DNA from 2 places in the Shinella sp. JR1-6 genome. Region 1 is predicted to be linked to the other one. Evidence: riboswitches for the same ligand, from Rfam matches in the RefSeq annotation. Region 1 holds a riboswitch; the other holds the start of a gene.
The links. A riboswitch is a leader RNA that binds a small molecule or an ion and turns the genes downstream of it on or off. The one in region 1 is predicted to bind cobalamin.

Region 1 (5,955 bases):
GGCATAGGCGAGGAAACGGTCCGCGTTGTCCGCGCCGCCCTCGTTGAGATAGGCCCAGAGGCTCTGGCGGTCGGCGTCGTCTATGCGGTTGAAGGGCACGAGGCCCTCGTCCGGCCGGTCATCGCCGGGCAGCGCCACGAGCCGGATGCCATTGGCGGCAGCGGTTGCAAGCAGCGCTTCCAGCACATAGCGGAAGTAGCTGGCGCCGCCGAGGGCGCGGATGACGATGAGTTTGGCGTGGCGCGCCGTACGCTCGATATAGGTATCCACCGACATCGGGTGGGAGAGCGTGGCGAGGCTGGCGAGCCGCAGCCGCGTTTGCGTCGCGCGCGCCCGGTGGGCGGCGGCGATGGAGGCAAGCTCCGTGTCGGCGGCCGAAAGGAAGAGGATGTCGCCCGGTGTCTGGCCGAGGTCGATCGCCTCCCGGCCGTCTGCGATGGTGCCTTTCTGGGCTAGAAGGAGATGCATGCCGCGCCTCCCTTCTGCCGGCGCGTCGAGCCGGTGGTCCCTTGGGTCAAGCCCGAAGATGACGATGGACGGCAGGGACGGTGGGCAACGATCGTCCCCCCCGCGCCGATCGATGGGCTTTGCAGCCTCTCCTCCCCTCCGTCATCCCCGGGCTTGGCCCGAGGATCCATCGACGCGGCACGCCCAAAAAGGCCGAGCCGCACCTGAAACGCCGAAGGGAGGGACTGCTGCATGCTCATGCCGGAACTCACACCGCCGCAGCGATGGCCGCACGCACGGCGGCTTCATCCATGTCATGCAGGCCGATGACGACGAGGCGGGTACCGCGGGCCTCGCCCGGGGCCCAGGCACGCTCGAAATAATGGTCGATACGGCTGCCGACGGCCTGGATGAGCAGGCGCAGCGGCTTGCCGGGCACATCGGCAAACCCCTTGACGCGCAAGACGTCATGCGTGGCGATGGCGCCCTTGAGACGCTCGATGAAGGCGGCCGGATCCACGATGGCGGGCAGCTCGACGACAAAACTGTCGAACTCGTCGTGGTCGTGCTCCTCGCCGTTCTCGTGCTCCATCTCGTGGTGCGACTTGCGGTTGGCGATGTCGTCCTCCGTGCCGACGCCGAGGCCCAGCAGTACGGCGGCGGCGACCTCGCCATTCTTCGCCTCGATCATCGAGGGTTTGCGTTCCGTGCGAGAGGCGACCTCGTCGCGCACCGCCTTGAGGCCTTCGGCATCGATCAGGTCGGTCTTGTTGAGCACGATAAGGTCCGCGGCGGTAAGCTGGTCCTCGAACAGTTCCTCGAGCGGGCTTTCATGGTCGAGGTTCTCGTCTTCGACGCGCAGCGCATCCACCCGGTCGTGGTCGTCAGCAAAGCGGCCGGCGGCAACGGCGGCGCTGTCGACGACAGTCACCACGCCGTCCACCGTCACCTGCGTCTTGATTTCCGGCCAGTTGAAGGCGGCGACCAGCGGCTGCGGCAGGGCGAGGCCCGAAGTCTCGATGACGATATGGTCCGGGCGGTTCTCCCGCTCCAGCAGCTTCGTCATGGTGGGAATGAAATCATCGGCGACGGTGCAGCAGATACAGCCGTTGGTCAGCTCGATGATGTCGTCCTCGGTGCAGGCTTCCGCGCCGCAGCCCTTCAGCACGTCGCCGTCGACCCCGAGATCCCCGAACTCGTTGATGATGAGCGCGATGCGTTTTCCTCCGGCATTCTGCAGGAGGTTGCGGATCAGCGTCGTCTTGCCCGCGCCGAGGAAGCCGGTGATGACGGTGGCGGGGATCTTCTGTTGCAGCATGGCTCAACCCTTCATTTTCAGCGGCAGTCCGGCCGCGATAAAATAGACTTCAGGCACGAGGGCGGCGACCTTCTGGTGCAGCCGCCCGGCATGGTCGCGGAATTCGCGCGCCATGCGGTTTTCAGGCACGATGCCGAGGCCGACCTCGTTGGAGACAAGCACGATCCGCCCCGGCGCCTGTCGAAGAGCCTCCAGGAGGCCCGAACATTCGGCGGCGATGTCGCACTCCTCCAGCATCAGGTTCGTCACCCACAGCGTCAGGCAGTCGACGAGCACGGCCCTATCGGCCCGGGCGACGTCAGCGATGCGCGCGGCGAGCGCCAGCGGCTCCTCATGGGTCTGCCAGCCGTCGCCGCGGTCCTCCCGGTGCCTTGCGATGCGCTCGCGCATCTCGTCGTCGAAGGCGCGGCCCGTGGCGATGTAATGACGCGAGAGGCCGGTCTCGGCGACCAGCCTCTCGGCAAAAGCGGATTTTCCGGAACGCGCGCCGCCCAGAACCAGGACGGCTCCGGGCGATGTCACTGTCATATCAGGCTGCCTTGGCGATCTTCTCGTTGGCAAAGCCGAGCGAGAGGCCGAGCACGATCCAGAAGAACAGGGTCGTGGCAAGGGCAGCGACGGCGAACTCCGCACCGAGCACGGCCGGAACGTTGCTGGAAATGTCGCTGGGCTGCGGGGCGCCATAGACCTGCGGCGCCGCGATCAACGCAATGCCGATGACCTTGGCGACGATGTTCGGCTTGAGGAACAGCAGGTAGAGGCCGGCCGCCGACAGGATGACGGTTGCGATCCACCACACCTGGCGGTCGCCGAGATCGGCGGCAGGGAAGCCCGGAAGCTCCGGCGGCAGGCCGATGGCCGGCAGCATGTGCACGGCAAGCCAGCCGGCCGCGCCCCAGAGCGCGCCGTTCGCCACCGTGATCGGATGGCCGGACACGAGGCTGAAACCGGCAAGCAACAGGCCGAAACCAGCGCCCGTGACGAGGTTTGCCAGAAGCGTGCCGGAGAACCGGCTCATGCCGAACATGATGCCGCCTTCCTCGTGATCCTCCCCCTCATGGGCATAGGCGACGGAGACCGGCGAGAGCGCAGAGGCCATGTCGAGGATGACCGCGCCGAGCGAAGAATGCTCCTGCGTCTGTGCAGCGCCTTCCGTGCCCGTGGCCGGCGTCGTGCCTTCGGTTGCGGGTGCGGCTTCGTCGCCGCCCTCGAACTCCTCGGCATGCAGGATGAGCGGCACGACTCGAGCCTCCTGGGCGGCTGTCATCAGCACGCCGGAGAACAGCCCGGCCACCAGGGCGGCCAGGAGATAACGAACGATCATGTCGAAAACTCCTTAGTGGCAGGGAAAGCCGTAGGAGTGACGCGTATCGTGTGCCGTGTCGTGCAGCACGGCGGAATTCGCAAGGCCCGCACCGAACACCAGGAAGGCGCCGAGCAGAAGAGCGAAAACACCGGCGACGAGACGGTCGTTTGCGGAAAGGGTAACAGAAGACGTAGTCGAAACAGCCATGACAACCTCCGTGCAGGCAGCGGGGAAACCTCCCCAGGTCGGACGAAATGTCCTTCACATTGGCTGGCAGGTCTCCTGGCTCGCAGCGTCGGGCGTTGAAAACGCCTGCGGGGCACCCTCGCCTTCCCAGGCTAAGGCATCGCGAAAAGGCGGACGATTCGTAGAAGAAGAGGCGTCCAACCCCTGCTGATCGCGATGCCACCCAGTGGCTTTTCCGTCTGGTTCTCACAGCGCGAAACCACGGCACCATTGCCCCGCTCCCCGCAGATCCTCCCATCCGGATGGGCGTCCCTCGCCACTCTACAGTCGCGGGGTCGGCCGTGATTGCAGCGCCCTGATTGGGTCCGCCGCGTCACATTCCCATTTACTCCCCGATCCGTTTCCGGATCCGGGAACCATCCAATAGTCTGGATGATTATGCTTCCACCCCCGGGAAGTCAATCGACCGGCAGCGTCATCACCTGTGCTGAAACCGCCGCCCGGCCGTCGTATTCTCAATAGCCGGGGATGATCACCAGACCGCCACCATCGTTGTAGTAGCCGTCGTCGCGGTAGTAGCGCTCGTAGTAGCCATCGACCGGGCCTTCCAGCACGTCATAGTCCTGCTGGTAGCGGCGCTGGCGATTCTGCCTGGTCTCGGCATATTGCGCAGCCTGCCGAAGCGCACGGTACTGCTGGCGGGAAAGATAACCATCGGCGCGGTAGCCCGACGAGCCCTGCCAGGCGGCGATCGCCGAACGGGTGCGCGAACCGAAGACGCCATCGACGCCGTAGGTGTTGAAGCCGAGCATGCTGAGCCAGCGCTGCGCCTGGGCGCGGGTCGAGCGCTCCATATAGGCCTCGCGCCGGTCGACGATCGGCTGCTCGGCCTTGCGCTCGGCCTCAACAATCGCCGTTTCGCTGTCCGTCCTGGGCTTTGCTTCCTGCCGGGCGGTGTTTGACAGCGCCGACAGGCGCTCGCGCGCATCGGCGACGAAGCGGCCGTCCGGATATTCGTCGAGATAGGCGCGGAAAGCCTTTTCCGAGCCGTCGAGCACGGCCTTCTGGAAAGTCTCTTCCTCGCGCTTGGCCGCATCGTCGGCCTGCTCGACGGCAAGGCCGCGGTCCTTCCTGTCGGCGCCCTGCGCTTCGTTTTCACGGGCGGCAGTCGCCGTGTCGTTCTCCTGCGCGGCACGCTCGGCGGCGGCCGCCTCCTCGGCGCGCTTTTCAGCCTCTTCTGCAAGGCGGGCCGCCTCGGCAGCCTTCGCCTCGGCATCGGCAGCCGCCTTCGCGGCTTCCGCCTTCAGCCGCTCCACCTCGGCCGCCTTTTCTTCGGCAAGCTTGCGTGCAGCGGCGGCCTCTTCCTCGATCCGCGCCTTCTCGGCCGCAGCCGCCTTCTCCGCTTCGACGCGCTTGGCTTCGGCTTCGCGCCGGGCCGCGGCTTCCTCTTCCGCACGCGCCTTTTCCGCAGCGGCCGTCTCTTCGGCCTTTCGTCGTTCGGCTTCCGCCTTCAGCCGGGCCGCTTCCTCCGCCTTGGCCTTGTCGGCGGCAGCCGCGGCCTCCGCTTTCAGCCGGTTGGCCTCGGCAGCCTGCTCTTCGGCGCGTTTGCGGGCAGCCGCTTCCCTCTCTTCCGTCTCCGCCTTCAGGCGTGCGGCCTCTTCGGCCCGGGCCTTCTCCGCCGCTGCGGCTTCCGCGCGCGCCTTCTCGTCGGCCGCAGCCTTTTCCTCGGCAAGCTTGCGCACTGCGGCGGCCTCTTCGGCCTTCTTCGCATCCGCCGCCGCCTTCAGGCGCGCAGCCTCTTCGGCCTGGGCCTTCTCCGCCGCTGCGGCTTCCACGCGCGCCTTCTCGTCGGCCGCAGCCTTCTCTTCGGCAAGCTTGCGCGCCGCCGCAGCCTCTTCGGCCTTCTTCGCGTCCGCTTCCGCCTTCAGGCGCGCGGCTTCCGCGTCCGCCTTCGCCTTTTCCGCCTCCGCCGTTTTGCGCGCGTCCTCCTCGGCCTTCAAACGGGCCGCCTCGGCGTCGGCCTTTGCTTTTTCAGCCTCGGCGGTCTTGCGCGCCGCTTCTTCAGCCTTGGCCTTTTCCACTGCGGCCTGTTCTTCCGCCTTCGCCTTCTCGGCCGCAGCAGCCTCGTCGGCCTTCGCCTTGGCGTCCGCCTCGGCCTGCTGTGCCGTGCCCGTCGCCGGCTTCGCCTTGGCGGCGGCCTGCAACTCGGCAATGCGCAGACGCGCCATCGAGGCGAAGGTGCCGTTCGGATACTGTTTCAGATAGCCTTCATACTGCGTGACATCGCTGCCCGCAGAGACCTTCTGCCAGAGGGAAAACTCCTCTTCCCAGCGCTTGCCGGCGCTGCCGGCCTCCTTGCCGGTGGCGCTCTGCGCAAAGACGGCCGTCGGCTGACCGGCGAGCGACAGCCCGACGATGCCGGCAATGCCGAGCCGCACCAGAACGGAGCGTGCGAGAGGTCCAGAACCCATGTATCTCACCCTTTCGGATCGCGCGAAGGCGCCAGCACCCGGCGATCCCGGGCGGATTTCCGTCACTCCTCGCACCGAATTCTGGCGCAACTTTGGTGCGGCAGGCCGGCAGCGAAGGAACCCGATGGCTGTACGTTTCAGATGGGCGGTTTAATCAGCCCGGCTTAAAAGACCGTCGAGCCAGCGCGGGTCGAGAACGGCCTCCAGCTCCGCCGCAACCCCATCGA
Region 2 (5,955 bases), on a different contig from region 1:
CCATCCAGCACCCCTCGGACGGGTTGAACAGGCGGCGGCGGTGCAGGAGATAGAAGCGCGTGCGGCCGTCATAGGCATAGCGCGCCGAAAGCGTCGCGATCTCGCGCTTGGCATAATCGAGCACGTCGAGATCGGCGGGGGATTCCTCCGCCTGGCTGTCCGCCCAGTCGCTGAGCAGCGAGAAATAGATCTCGCCGCGCGGATTGGCGAGATAGTGGACTTCGAGATTGCGCACCAGTTCGTCGACATGGTCGCGCTTGGAGATCAGACACGGCACGACGACGAGCGTGCGCGCATCCTCGGGAATCCCGTCCTTGAACTCGTAGCCGACAAGGCGCGACGGCGTGACGAAGAAGGTGACAAGCGTGTTGAACAGGCCCGTCGCCCCTTCGGACGCCGGCAGCGCGAAAAGCACCAGCATGATCAGCCATGCGCCGTCGGGAATGTCGAGCTGATCGAGGAAATAATAGACCGCGATCATCGCCAGCAGCGTCAGGATGATATTGGGTCCGGCAATGGCGAACCAGTCGAGCTTGCGGCCGAAACGCACGATGCGCTGGACGATCGACGGCCGGTAGCCGATGCGCTTTTCGAGCAGCTTCCGCTTCTTGCCCACGAGGAAGGCGGCGACATTGGCCTCGTAGTCGAGGTCCTCGACATGCGCCGCGGCATCTTCCGCGGTCATCGCCAGTGCCGTCTCGGTCACCTCAAGCTCGGTCTTGCCGGATCTGCGGGCGAAGCGCTCGATCGTGTTGCGGTACTTGTTGCGCGAGCCGAAATCGAGGTCGCTGTAGTCGGACCCCTGGCGCAGCGCCTCGTCGAGGCGGCTGACGCTTTCGAACCAGACCGGCCACTCGGTATCGTCCACCGAGCGCAGGCTCTTGATGAGTGAACTCATCGTGACGTTGCCGGAGGAGAGGCGGTTGTTCTCCGCGACGATCAGTTCTTCGAGGTCGCTGCCGCGGCTCTCGATCTTGCGCTCCAGCCACTGGATCACCGCGCCGGAGGCCTGGAGGCCGTCGCGCAGGCGATAAAGCAGCTGGATGACGAACGTATTGTCCTCGATGAAGCTTTCCAGCGACTGGAGGTGCGCGATGGACTTTTCCGGATCGTTGAGGCGGATCAGCTCATCGGCCACCTCGTTGGCCTTGAAACGCATCTTGCGCGAACGCTCGACGCGGCTCGAAATGCGGCGGAGGTTTTCAAGCAGCACGAAGCGGATGAAGGAGGGCAGCGCCCAGAGCTCGCCGATCTTCAGCGCGTCGATCTTCTGGAAGCCCTGAACAAAAGCCGTCAGCCCCTCATGCGAGACGCCGCTATGGGTGTGCGCGACATAGAGCCAGGCAAGCGCCAGCGTGCGCGGCATCACCTGCCCTTCGATCTCGATGGTCGGAAGCTGGCGATAGAAGCGGCGCGGAAAATCGCGTCGCACTTCCTGGATCGCCTCTTCGACGACGTAGTAGTTGTCGAGCAGCCATTCGGCCGCCGGCGTGATCTGCGCACCGGCTTCGACATCCTTGGCCGTGGCGCGATAGACGCGGAAGATTTCCTTCTCGTTTTCCTTGTGCCGGGCGCGGAATTCGAAAGGGTGGAAGCCGGGCAGCGCCGCGGTCTTGTCGCGCGCCAGCGCTTCACCGCAATCGGCGAGCTCCTCCAGCGACAGATAGGTGGCGCGGATCGAATCGTTATAATCGATCTGCTTGGCGTCGGCGTCGCGCGAAGGGGCTTGCGGCGTATTGTGAAGGGGCATGTTTCTGATTCTGGATCCGGCCATATGGAACCATCCGGCGACGGCCTTTGCGCCGAACGGTTTTTTGCGGGCAGGTTTCATCTCGGTGCCGCGATCAGCCATGTGACCAAACAGCGCCCGGACGGCGCGATTGGAATGGACATGGCTCAAGCGACACGCTGGTTGGCATCCTGGCCGCGTGGTGCATGAAAACGGCATTTTTTAGCCGTAAGGACAGAGACTTGCAACATGTCAACATGACCGGATGGCGCAGCATCGACCCTCATCTGCGGTTTTGGTGAATCGTGCGCCCCTCGCAGGAGGCGAGCGGACGCAAGGAGCAGGAGAATGGCAAATGGATGCGGCAGGAAAAAGTTCCCGCCCGCCCATCTGGCTGCCCGCCAAGCTGTGTCCAAACCGCCGAACGGAGCCTTGCACCATTGACTCGGTGCCGGCGCCAAGCCAGTTTGACGCCGTCAGGGTCTTCCGAGTCGATTGGCTCGGAGGCTAAGAGGGAAGCCGGTGCGATGCTCCGAAAGGAGCACCAAGACCGGCGCTGCCCCCGCAACTGTGAACGGCGAGCTGCTGTCGCTCCATGCCACTGGTGGATTTCACCGGGAAGGCGAGACAGACGCGATGACCCGCAAGCCAGGAGACCTGCCCTGACAGTCGTAACGTCCATGGGCGGGGTGTCCCAGTGGTGCGCTTGCTTGTCGCCTCCGGGCGAAGTTCCAGCAGCGTGCGTCCGGTCATCCCCCAATTTTCCGATTGGGGAAGAAATGCTTGCCATCACCGACAATGGTTTCGCCGGGAAACCGGAAGCCATCTTCATCTCCTGGCTGCTCTGGCAGCCGCACGGCGCCGACCTTGCCGTCGAGGCGCTGAAGGAGGTCCAGAGACTCTCGCGCTATGAAAAGGTCGATCCCGACATCGCCAGACTGAAGGCGCTGTTCGCCTCCCTGGCCGGGTCGAATCGACCGATGCACTGACCTCTAAGGCATAGAGACATATTGACATAAAGATATCTTTATGTGATTTCCGGTGCAGGATTATTGCACCGGAGGGCTTTGCCGTGGCCGAATCGCACCTGGACACCCTGTTCGGACCTGAACTGCCGCCACGCGATGGGCGCGAGATTCTCGCTGCCCTTCAGGCCGCCGCACGCGAGCGCATCCTGGTGCTCGACGGCGCCATGGGCACGGAAATCCAGACGCTGAAGCTGGTGGAAGAGGATTTCCGCGGCGATCGCTTCGGCGATTGCGCATGTCACCAGCAGGGCAACAATGACCTCCTGACACTGACCCAGCCCGGCGCGATCGAGGACATCCACTATCGCTACGCGCTGGCCGGCGCGGATATTCTCGAAACCAACACCTTCTCCTCCACGACCATCGCCCAGGCCGATTACGGCATGGAGGACATGGTCTATGAACTGAACCGTGACGGCGCCCGCCTTGCCCGCCGCGCCGGCCTCAGGGCCACCGAAAAGGACGGCCGCCGCCGCTTCGTGGCCGGCGCACTCGGCCCGACGAACCGCACGGCCTCCATCTCGCCTGACGTCAACAATCCCGGCTACCGCGCCGTCACCTTCGACGACCTCAAGCGCGCCTATGCCGACCAGCTGCGCGGTCTCATCGACGGCGGCGCCGACATCATCCTGATCGAGACGATCTTCGACACGCTGAACGCCAAGGCGGCGATCTTCGCCACCCGCGAAGTCTTCGAGGAAAAGGGCATCGAGCTGCCCGTCATGATCTCGGGCACGATCACCGACCTCTCGGGCCGCACGCTGTCCGGTCAGACGCCGGAGGCCTTCTGGAACTCGGTACGCCACGCCGATCCCTTCTCCATCGGCCTCAACTGCGCACTCGGTGCCAACGCCATGCGCGCCCGTCTCGCGGAGATCTCCTCCGTCGCGCAAACCTTCGTCTGCGCCTATCCCAATGCCGGCCTGCCGAACGCCTTCGGCAAATATGACGAGACGCCGGAGGAAATGGCCGCCCAGATCGAGGGCTTCATGCGCGATGGCCTCGTCAACATCGTCGGCGGCTGCTGCGGCTCGACACCGGACCATATCCGCGCCATCGCGGCGGCCGCCGCACGCCACGCACCGCGCGCAATCCCCGACATCCCGCGCCACATGCGCCTCTCGGGCCTCGAGCCCTTCACGCTGACCGAGGCTATCCCCTTCGTGAATGTCGGCGAGCGCACCAACGTCACGGGCTCGGCGAAATTCCGCAAGCTGATCACCGCGGGCGACTATGCCGCGGCGCTCGATGTCGCGCGCGACCAGGTGGCGAACGGCGCACAGGTCATCGACATCAACATGGACGAGGGCCTGATCGATTCCGCCAAGGCCATGACGGAATATGTGAACCTCATCGCCGCAGAACCTGACATCGCCCGTGTTCCGCTGATGATCGACAGTTCGAAATGGGAGGTGATCGAGGCAGGCCTGAAATGCGTGCAGGGCAAGCCGCTGGTCAATTCCATCTCGCTGAAGGAGGGCGAAGAGGCCTTCCTTCACCATGCCAAGCTCGTGCGCGCCTATGGCGCCGCCGTCGTCGTCATGGCCTTCGACGAGAAGGGCCAGGCCGACACGAAGGCACGCAAGGTGGAAATCTGTACCCGCGCCTACAAGCTGCTCACCGACGTCGCAGGCCTTGCGCCCGAGGATATCGTCTTCGACCCGAACATCTTCGCCGTCGCGACAGGCATCGAGGAGCACGACAATTACGGCGTCGACTTCATCGAGGCGACGGCAGAGATCACAGCAACACTGCCGCATGCCCACATTTCCGGCGGCGTCTCCAACCTCTCCTTCTCCTTCCGCGGCAACGAGCCTGTGCGCGAGGCGATGCACGCCGTCTTCCTCTACCACGCCATCCAGGCGGGCATGGACATGGGCATCGTCAATGCCGGCCAGCTCGCCGTCTACGACACGATCGAGCCGGACCTGCGCGAGGCCTGCGAGGACGTTGTGCTGAACCGCGTGCCGAAGACCGGCGGCACCGCTACCGAACGCCTTCTGGAGATTGCCGATCGCTTCAAGGGCGCTGCCGGCAAGGAGGCCAAGGAGCGTGATCTCGCCTGGCGTGACTGGCCGGTGGAAAAGCGCCTCGAACACGCGCTCGTCAACGGTATTACCGAATTCGTCGAGATCGATACAGAAGAGGCTCGTCAGAACGCCGAGCGCCCGCTGCACGTCATCGAAGGTCCGCTGATGGCCGGCATGAACGTCGTCGGCGACCTCTTCGGCGCGGGGAAGATGTTCCTGCCGCAGGTGGTGAAATCCGCCCGCGTGATGAAACAGGCCGTCGCCGTGCTGCTGCCCTACATGGAGGCCGAAAAGCTCGCCAATGGCGGCAGCGGCGAGCGCCAGAGCGCCGGCAAGATCCTGATGGCGACCGTCAAGGGCGACGTGCACGATATCGGCAAGAACATCGTCGGCGTCGTGCTCGCCTGCAACAATTACGAGATCATCGACCTCGGCGTCATGGTGCCGGCAACGAAGATTCTTGAGACGGCAAAGGCCGAAAAGGTCGACATCATCGGCCTCTCCGGCCTCATCACCCCCTCGCTCGACGAGATGGTGCATGTCGCCGCCGAAATGGAGCGCGAAGGCTTCGACATCCCCCTCCTCATCGGCGGGGCGACGACGAGCCGCGTGCATACGGCGGTGAAGATCCATCCGCGCTACGACCGCGGCCAGACCGTCTACGTCACCGATGCCAGCCGCGCCGTCGGCGTGGTCGGCAGCCTGCTGTCGGCTGACATGAAACCCGGTTATGTCGAGACGCTGAAGGCTGAATACCGCAAGGTCGCGGATGCCCACGCCCGCAGCGAGGCCGAAAAACAGCGCCTGCCGCTCGCCAAGGCCCGTGAAAATGCCTTCAAGGCTGATTGGTCTGCCTACCGGCCGAAGACGCCGTCCTTCCTCGGCACGCGCGTCTGGCAGGACTGGGACCTCGCGGATCTCGCCCGCTATATCGACTGGACCCCCTTCTTCCAGACCTGGGAGCTGAAGGGTGTCTATCCAAAAATCCTCGACGATGAGAAACAGGGCCCCGCCGCCCGCCAGCTCTTTGCCGATGCGCAGGCGATGCTGGAAAAGATCATCGCCGAAAAATGGTTCACGCCGAAAGCCGTCGTCGGCTTCTGGCCGGCCGGAACCGTGGGCGACGACATCCGCCTCTTCACCGACGAGGCACGAAACAAGGACCTCG

Region 2: it holds a riboswitch for cobalamin, as region 1 does, so the genes downstream of both, EXZ48_RS21715 (hypothetical protein) here and EXZ48_RS09670 (CbtB-domain containing protein) in region 1, are expected to answer to the same signal.

What each region holds. Positions count from the first base shown of each region.
Region 1 is NZ_SHMI01000004.1:417,707-423,661, reverse strand. Features, by position in the region: gene cobN (cobaltochelatase subunit CobN) at 1-468, opposite strand, end outside; gene cobW (cobalamin biosynthesis protein CobW) at 716-1,765, opposite strand; gene cobU (bifunctional adenosylcobinamide kinase/adenosylcobinamide-phosphate guanylyltransferase) at 1,769-2,293, opposite strand; gene EXZ48_RS09675 (CbtA family protein) at 2,295-3,089, opposite strand; gene EXZ48_RS09670 (CbtB-domain containing protein) at 3,102-3,278, opposite strand; cobalamin riboswitch at 3,326-3,693, opposite strand; gene EXZ48_RS09665 (peptidoglycan-binding protein) at 3,773-5,728, opposite strand; gene EXZ48_RS09660 (cobyric acid synthase) at 5,879-5,955, opposite strand, start outside.
Region 2 is NZ_SHMI01000013.1:163,896-169,850, reverse strand. Features, by position in the region: gene EXZ48_RS21720 (GH36-type glycosyl hydrolase domain-containing protein) at 1-1,750, opposite strand, end outside; cobalamin riboswitch at 2,192-2,409, shown strand; gene EXZ48_RS21715 (hypothetical protein) at 2,509-2,718, shown strand; gene metH (methionine synthase) at 2,802-5,955, shown strand, end outside.